DNA from 2 places in the Anoxybacillus sp. LAT27 genome. Region 1 is predicted to be linked to the other one. Evidence: a T-box and tRNA genes for the amino acid it is inferred to sense, from the RefSeq annotation. Region 1 holds a T-box; the other holds one or more tRNA genes.
What was found. The T-box of region 1 lies ahead of ileS (isoleucine--tRNA ligase). A T-box ahead of a tRNA ligase gene usually reads a tRNA of that ligase, here a tRNA-Ile.
Positions count from the first base shown of each region.

Region 2: it has a tRNA-Ile gene. The T-box ahead of ileS (isoleucine--tRNA ligase) is inferred to sense a tRNA for this amino acid. The anticodon was not compared.

Region 1 covers NZ_JAIWYK010000424.1:49,249-52,673, forward strand. The annotation lists gene LD028_RS12550 (YlmH family RNA-binding protein) at 1-510, shown strand, start outside; gene LD028_RS12555 (DivIVA domain-containing protein) at 574-1,077, shown strand; T-box leader at 1,122-1,337, shown strand; gene ileS (isoleucine--tRNA ligase) at 1,383-3,425, shown strand, end outside.
Region 2 covers NZ_JAIWYK010000440.1:198,057-201,481, forward strand. The annotation lists gene LD028_RS15060 (MFS transporter) at 1-729, opposite strand, end outside; gene sodA (superoxide dismutase SodA) at 821-1,429, opposite strand; tRNA gene LD028_RS15070 (tRNA-Ile) at 1,597-1,670, opposite strand; gene LD028_RS15075 (DUF1189 domain-containing protein) at 1,789-2,562, shown strand; gene LD028_RS15080 (methyl-accepting chemotaxis protein) at 2,575-3,425, opposite strand, start outside.

The DNA of each region.
Region 1 (3,425 bases):
TTGTTTTCCGTTCGCTATCCAAAAAAATTTGTTACACTCGGGCATCGTGACGTGCTCGGTGCCCTTTTGTCACTCGGTGTGAAGCGTGAAAAATTTGGCGATATCGTCATCGTTGATGATATCATTCAGTTTGTCGTCGCTAAAGAAATTGCAACGTTTGTGAAAATGAACGTCACAACGATTGGAAAAGCAAAAGTATCGTTAGAAGAACAACCGCTTTCGCAACTTCTCGCTGTGAAAGAAGAATGGGAAGAAGAAACTTTTACCGTTTCTTCTTTGCGACTTGACGCCATTTTAGCGCAATGTTTTCGCATATCACGCCAAAAAGCACAAGCTTGCATTGCCCAAAACTTCGTGAAAGTGAATTGGAAAACGGTTGACCAAGCTCATATGGAGTGCCAAGAAGGTGATTTATTGTCATTACGCGGGTATGGGCGCTGCCGACTGCAAGCGATTGTCGGGCAAACAAAAAAAGAAAAATGGCGCATCGTTGTCGAAAAAGCAAAATAAAAGAAGGATTTTCGCAAAACATGTCGAAACATACGGTACGTACATAAGATGGAGGTGGGCCGCATGCCATTAACGCCGTTAGATATTCATAATAAAGAATTTAGCCGAGGCTTTCGCGGATATGATGAAGATGAAGTGAACGAGTTTTTAGATCAAGTCATTAAAGACTATGAAATGATTTTGCGTGAAAAAAAGCAGCTTGAGGAAAAAGTGCGAGAGCTGACGGAAAAACTCAACTATTTTACAAATATCGAAGAAACGTTAAATAAATCGATTTTAATTGCGCAAGAAACAGCCGAAGAAGTGAAGCGAAACGCGCAAAAAGAAGCGAAGCTCATCATTAAAGAGGCGGAGAAAAATGCAGATCGCATCATTAGTGAGGCGCTCGCAAAAACGCGAAAAATCGCGATGGAAGTGGAAGAACTAAAGCGTCAAGCGAAAGTGTTCCGCAATCGTTTTAAAATGTTAATTGAAGCGCAGCTTGATATGTTAAATAGCGGCGACTGGGATCATTTATTAGATTACAAGCTTGATGATGAAGCGGTACAAGAAATAACAGAGTCTTGACGATGGCTATTGTGATTGCCTATAATATCGAATACAGTTATATCGCAAAAACGATGAAGGGGACAGTAGTTCTTTCATCAGCTTATTACAGCGAGCCGAGGGCGGTGGAAGCTCGGCATAAGCGAAAGAATGAAAATCACCCCGGAGTTCCGTGCTGAACAAATAGTAGGCCACGGCGCGTCATTCCCGTTACGAATGTCAAGTGGGCTATGTTTACATAGTCAACAAGGGTGGTACCGCGAGACCTTCTCGTCCCTTTTGGGCATGGGAAGGTTTTTTTATTTACATAAAAGGAGGTAAACAAAATGGATTACAAAGATACGTTACTCATGCCAAAAACGGATTTCCCGATGCGCGGAAATCTTCCACAACGTGAACCACAAATGCAAGCAAAATGGGATGAAATGGACATTTATCGTAAAGTGCAAGAGCGTACAAAAGATCGCCCGCTTTTCGTATTGCATGACGGACCGCCGTATGCGAACGGCGACATTCATATGGGACATGCCCTTAATAAAATTTTAAAAGACTTTATCGTTCGCTATAAGTCAATGAGCGGCTATTGTGCCCCGTACGTACCGGGCTGGGATACGCATGGCTTGCCGATTGAAACGGCGCTGACGAAAAATAAAGGCGTCAATCGGAAAGAAATGAGCGTTGCGGAGTTTCGTAAGTTATGTGAGCAATATGCATACGAGCAAATTGACCGCCAGCGCGAACAATTTAAACGCCTTGGTGTGCGCGGCGATTGGGACAATCCTTACATTACGTTAACGCCAGAATATGAAGCACAACAAATTAAAGTGTTTGGTGAAATGGCGAAAAAAGGATTAATTTATAAAGGATTAAAGCCTGTGTATTGGTCTCCATCAAGCGAATCGGCGCTTGCCGAAGCGGAAATCGAGTACAAAGACAAACGTTCCCCATCGATTTACGTCGCTTTTCCTGTCAAAGACGGAAAAGGGGTGCTTGATGGCGACGAAAAAATCGTCATTTGGACGACAACGCCATGGACGATTCCAGCGAACTTAGGTATCGCTGTGCATCCACAGTTGCAATATAGCGTCGTTGAGGCAGATGGTGGCAAATACGTCGTTGCATCGGAGTTATTACAATCGGTACAAAAAGAAATTGGCTGGGAACATGTGACTGTATTAAAAACAGTGAAAGGAAGCGAACTCGAATACGTCGTTGCGAAACATCCGTTTTACGACCGTGATTCGCTCGTCATTTGTAGCGAACACGTCACAACAGACGCCGGAACCGGTTGCGTTCATACGGCCCCAGGACACGGGGAAGACGACTTTATCGTCGGTCAAAAATACGGTTTAGGTGTTCTTTGCCCTGTCGATGAGCGCGGCTATATGACGGAAGAAGCGCCAGGGTTTGCCGGCATGTTTTACGATGACGCAAACAAAGCGATTACAGAAAAGCTACAAGAAGTAGGTGCTTTATTAAAACTATCGTTTATTACGCACTCGTATCCGCACGATTGGCGGACGAAACAACCGACAATTTTCCGTGCGACAGCTCAATGGTTTGCGTCCATCGACAAAATTCGCGATCAATTATTGAAAGCTGTCGAAGAAACGAAATGGGTGCCAGCATGGGGTGAAATTCGCATCCACAACATGATTCGCGATCGTGGCGACTGGTGCATTTCGCGCCAACGTGCGTGGGGCGTACCGATTCCAGTCTTTTATGCGGAAAACGGTGAACCGATTATTACAGACGAAACGATTGAACACGTATCGAACTTGTTCCGCCAATACGGTTCAAACGTTTGGTTTGAGCGCGAAGCGAAAGATTTGCTCCCAGAAGGGTTTACGCATCCAGGTAGCCCGAACGGACGCTTTACGAAAGAAACAGATATTATGGACGTTTGGTTCGACTCTGGTTCTTCCCATCAAGCGGTACTAGAAGAACGGGACGATTTACAACGTCCAGCAGATCTTTATTTAGAAGGGTCCGACCAATATCGCGGCTGGTTTAACTCATCGCTCTCCACCGCGGTTGCAGTTACCGGAAAAGCGCCGTATAAAGGCGTATTAAGCCATGGCTTCGTACTAGATGGCGAAGGACGAAAAATGAGCAAATCGCTCGGCAACGTCGTCGTACCAGCAAAAGTCATGGAACAGCTTGGTGCCGACATTTTGCGTCTTTGGGTTGCTTCTGTCGACTATCAAGCGGACGTGCGCATTTCTGACAACATTTTAAAACAAGTCGCAGAAGTATATCGTAAAATTCGCAACACGTTCCGTTTCATGCTCGGGAACTTATTCGATTTCAATCCTGCAGAACATACGGTAGCGATCGAGCAGTTGCGCGAAGTGGACCGTTACATGCTC
Region 2 (3,425 bases), on a different contig from region 1:
AAAAATAGAAACGATAAACACAAATGTTCCTTCCCGAAATCCTTGAAAAAAGTGGGCGTTTGTAATCATTTTCCAATTTTTGTTTTTCTTTCGTTCATCGTATGCTGAACGAAGTGCGAATCGCCCTGATGAGCCTCGTCGATGTAGGAAGAAGCTGAGGATCACCGCGGCAATAAACAAACATAAAGAAGCTAAAAAAATCGCCATGTACCCCGTAAACTTTTCACTCGAAGCGATAACCCATCCTGCTAGCGGTGGCCCAATCATTCCTGCCACAGATGTCATCGCTCCAAGCAACCCGTTAAATAAATCGCGCGTATTTGGCTCAGTAATTTCAAATGTTAATACGTTAAATGCAAGCCAATAAAAGCCATAACCAACACCAAGCAAACCACCAAGGAAAAACAAATGATTCATCGCTTGATTTCCACTGAATAATACGACTAAAAAAAAGAGTGCCAAAAACGTCACGCCCATTCGTAAAACGATGACGCGATCAATTTTTTTGGCGATTTTCCCAGCAACGATAAATGCAAGCGGCTGCCATGTGACAATCGCTAAATTGTACACACCTAGGGCATGAAAACTGTTCACTTTTTTCCAAACATATACGTTTACAAACGTATTGGACAAAGCGATGCTAAGAGAATACAATCCGCCGATTGCTAGTAAAAGAAACAATTGGCGATGTGTGTGAATGTGCGCGATGATTCGTTTCCATCTGTTCATAGGCAAACTCCCTTTCTTGACAAGTAGTTTGCCTACTCTTTTGTAGCGATATGCAAAAAGAGCTCGACAAAATTTGCCGAGCTCTTCATCATTATTTTGCTGCTGCGTAACGTTTGGCAACTTCGTCCCAGTTGACAACATTCCAAAACGCTGAAATATAATCTGGACGACGGTTTTGGTATTTTAAGTAGTATGCATGCTCCCATACATCTAATCCTAAAATTGGTGTTTTACCTTCCATTAATGGCGTATCTTGGTTTGGTGTACTTGTTACCTCAAGCTGACCGTTGTGCACAACAAGCCATGCCCAACCAGACCCAAAACGTGTTGCAGCCGCCTTTGAAAATTCTTCTTTAAACTTTTCAAAGCTGCCGAATGTATTGTTAATTGCTTCAGCTAATTCACCTGTAGGCTCACCGCCACCATTTGGTGAAAGAATTGTCCAAAAGAGCGAATGATTTGCATGCCCTCCTCCGTTGTTACGAACAGCTGTACGGATGTTTTCCGGCACCTCGTTTAAATGAGCCATTAGCTCTTCGATTGTTTTGCTTTGTAATTCTGGATGACCTTCAAGCGCTGCGTTTAAGTTTGTTACATATGCGTTATGATGTTTTGTGTGATGAATGTTCATCGTTTCCTTATCAATATGTGGCTCTAACGCATCGTAAGCATAAGGCAATTGTGGTAATTCAAATGCCATACTTCATTCCTCCTCATTTATTATGTAATTGGTCACAAATGAAACCGTTCAATCACATTTAGAAACAGAAAAGTTTCATAAGTGAACCTACTTTAAGAGTACCAAAATAAAACGAATGTTTCAAATTATTTGCAAAAAAACCTCGCTAATTCACTTAGCGAGGAAAATGGACCCTGCAGGACTCGAACCTGCGACCAGACGGTTATGAGCCGTCCGCTCTAACCAGCTGAGCTAAGGGTCCATCATATCCGATGGTAATTTTAGCAAAAATGATGAAGGGCGTCAATACGAGACAAAATGGTTGTGTAGCGAATAGAAAAAGAAGTAGAATGAAAAATGATGATGCCTAAAGGATGTGAATGATCATGTGGAAACGGTTGTTACAAAGTCTTTATTCGCCTGTACATATTGCCCGCTTTCGCTTTCATCCGATCGGAAAAGCGATTAGTTACGTGTTCTTTTTATCGCTTATTGCGACGTTGCCGATTGCTATTTATTTTATAATAAGTATAAACAAAACGATCGACTCAACGCGCGAACTATTGAGCGAGGAGCTTCCCCCATTTGAAGTCGTCGATGGCATATTGACATCGGACGAAAAAAAACCAATTGAGCTCATACATCCTGACGTGACTATTTTATTAGATAGCACAGGTACATTAACTACCGATGACGTAGCGCGCTACACAAATGCAGTGGCGTTTTTAAAAGAAGACTTTTCGCTCGTTGTAAATGGCCACGTTCAATCGTATCCGTATGCCGTCATGCAAGTAGATCGCTTTACAAACAAAGACGTATATGAATTTACACGCACGTTGCAATCATTACTTCCTATCGTCATTTCACTATCGTTTTTTGTTTTATACTTTTTCACATGTACAAGTAAATTTCTTTACGTGACCGTTCTCGCATTCATCGGTCTCATTTTTCGCGGCACATTAAATAAGCGTGGAACGTACCGTCATATGTGGAGCATCTCCGCTTATTCGATTACATTATCAACTATCTTTTTTACAATAATGGAATCGTTGCAAATTGTTGTTCCTTATGCCGTTGCTTTAGACTGGTTCGTTTCTGTCACGATTTTGTTCGCTTCCATTAAAGAACTCCCTTCTATGAAAGAAGCAGGCTGATCCGCCTGCTTCTTATAGTTTAAATGATGAAGTGATTGTAGATAACGATTGCGATAATTCATTTAATCGTTCACCAACACGATACATATCATTCATCTGCTTCGTTTGGTCATACGAAAACGACATCATTTCTTCCGCACTTGCAAGCGTTTGTTGGGCAACGGAGGCAAACGCCATCGTTACAGTCTCGATCATCGGCAATAATTGTTGAAACTGCTCTAGTTCATTTTCCATTTGTGCTACGTTACGATTGACGCGTTGAATTTCTTTCAACAAATGGTCAAATGAATGTTTCGCTTCGTTTGCAGACATGAGTTGATGTTGTAAATGTTCGACCATTCCTTCAAATTGATTCGTCGCATGAATCGATACTTCTTCCATCGCAAAAATGGATGATGTAATTTCTTCCGTTGCTTTCGAAGCATGTTCCGCTAACTTTCTCACTTCTGTAGCGACAACCGCGAACCCTTTTCCTGCTTCACCAGCACGGGCAGCTTCAATTGTGGCATTCAGCGCTAATAACTTCGTTTGCTCAGCGATTTGGCGAATGACATCGACAACTTTTGTAATCGACGTGGAATGATGTTTCACACTTTGAATCGTATCGTTTACTTCTTTGAATTGTTGAGCAAATAAGTGAATATCAGCAATTAAATGCGTCAGACGCTTTTCACCACTTTCCGAAGATTTATTCATATCAAACGCACTTGTTGAAATGTTTTGTACGCTTGTTAGCACATGTTGCATTCGTTTTTTCATCTCAGCTACCCGATGAATGCTTTCATCTGAAGCGTTTGCTGTTTCTTCTGCCCCTTGCTTTACGGTTGCAATGGCTGATATGAGCTGATCGTTCGACTCAATCG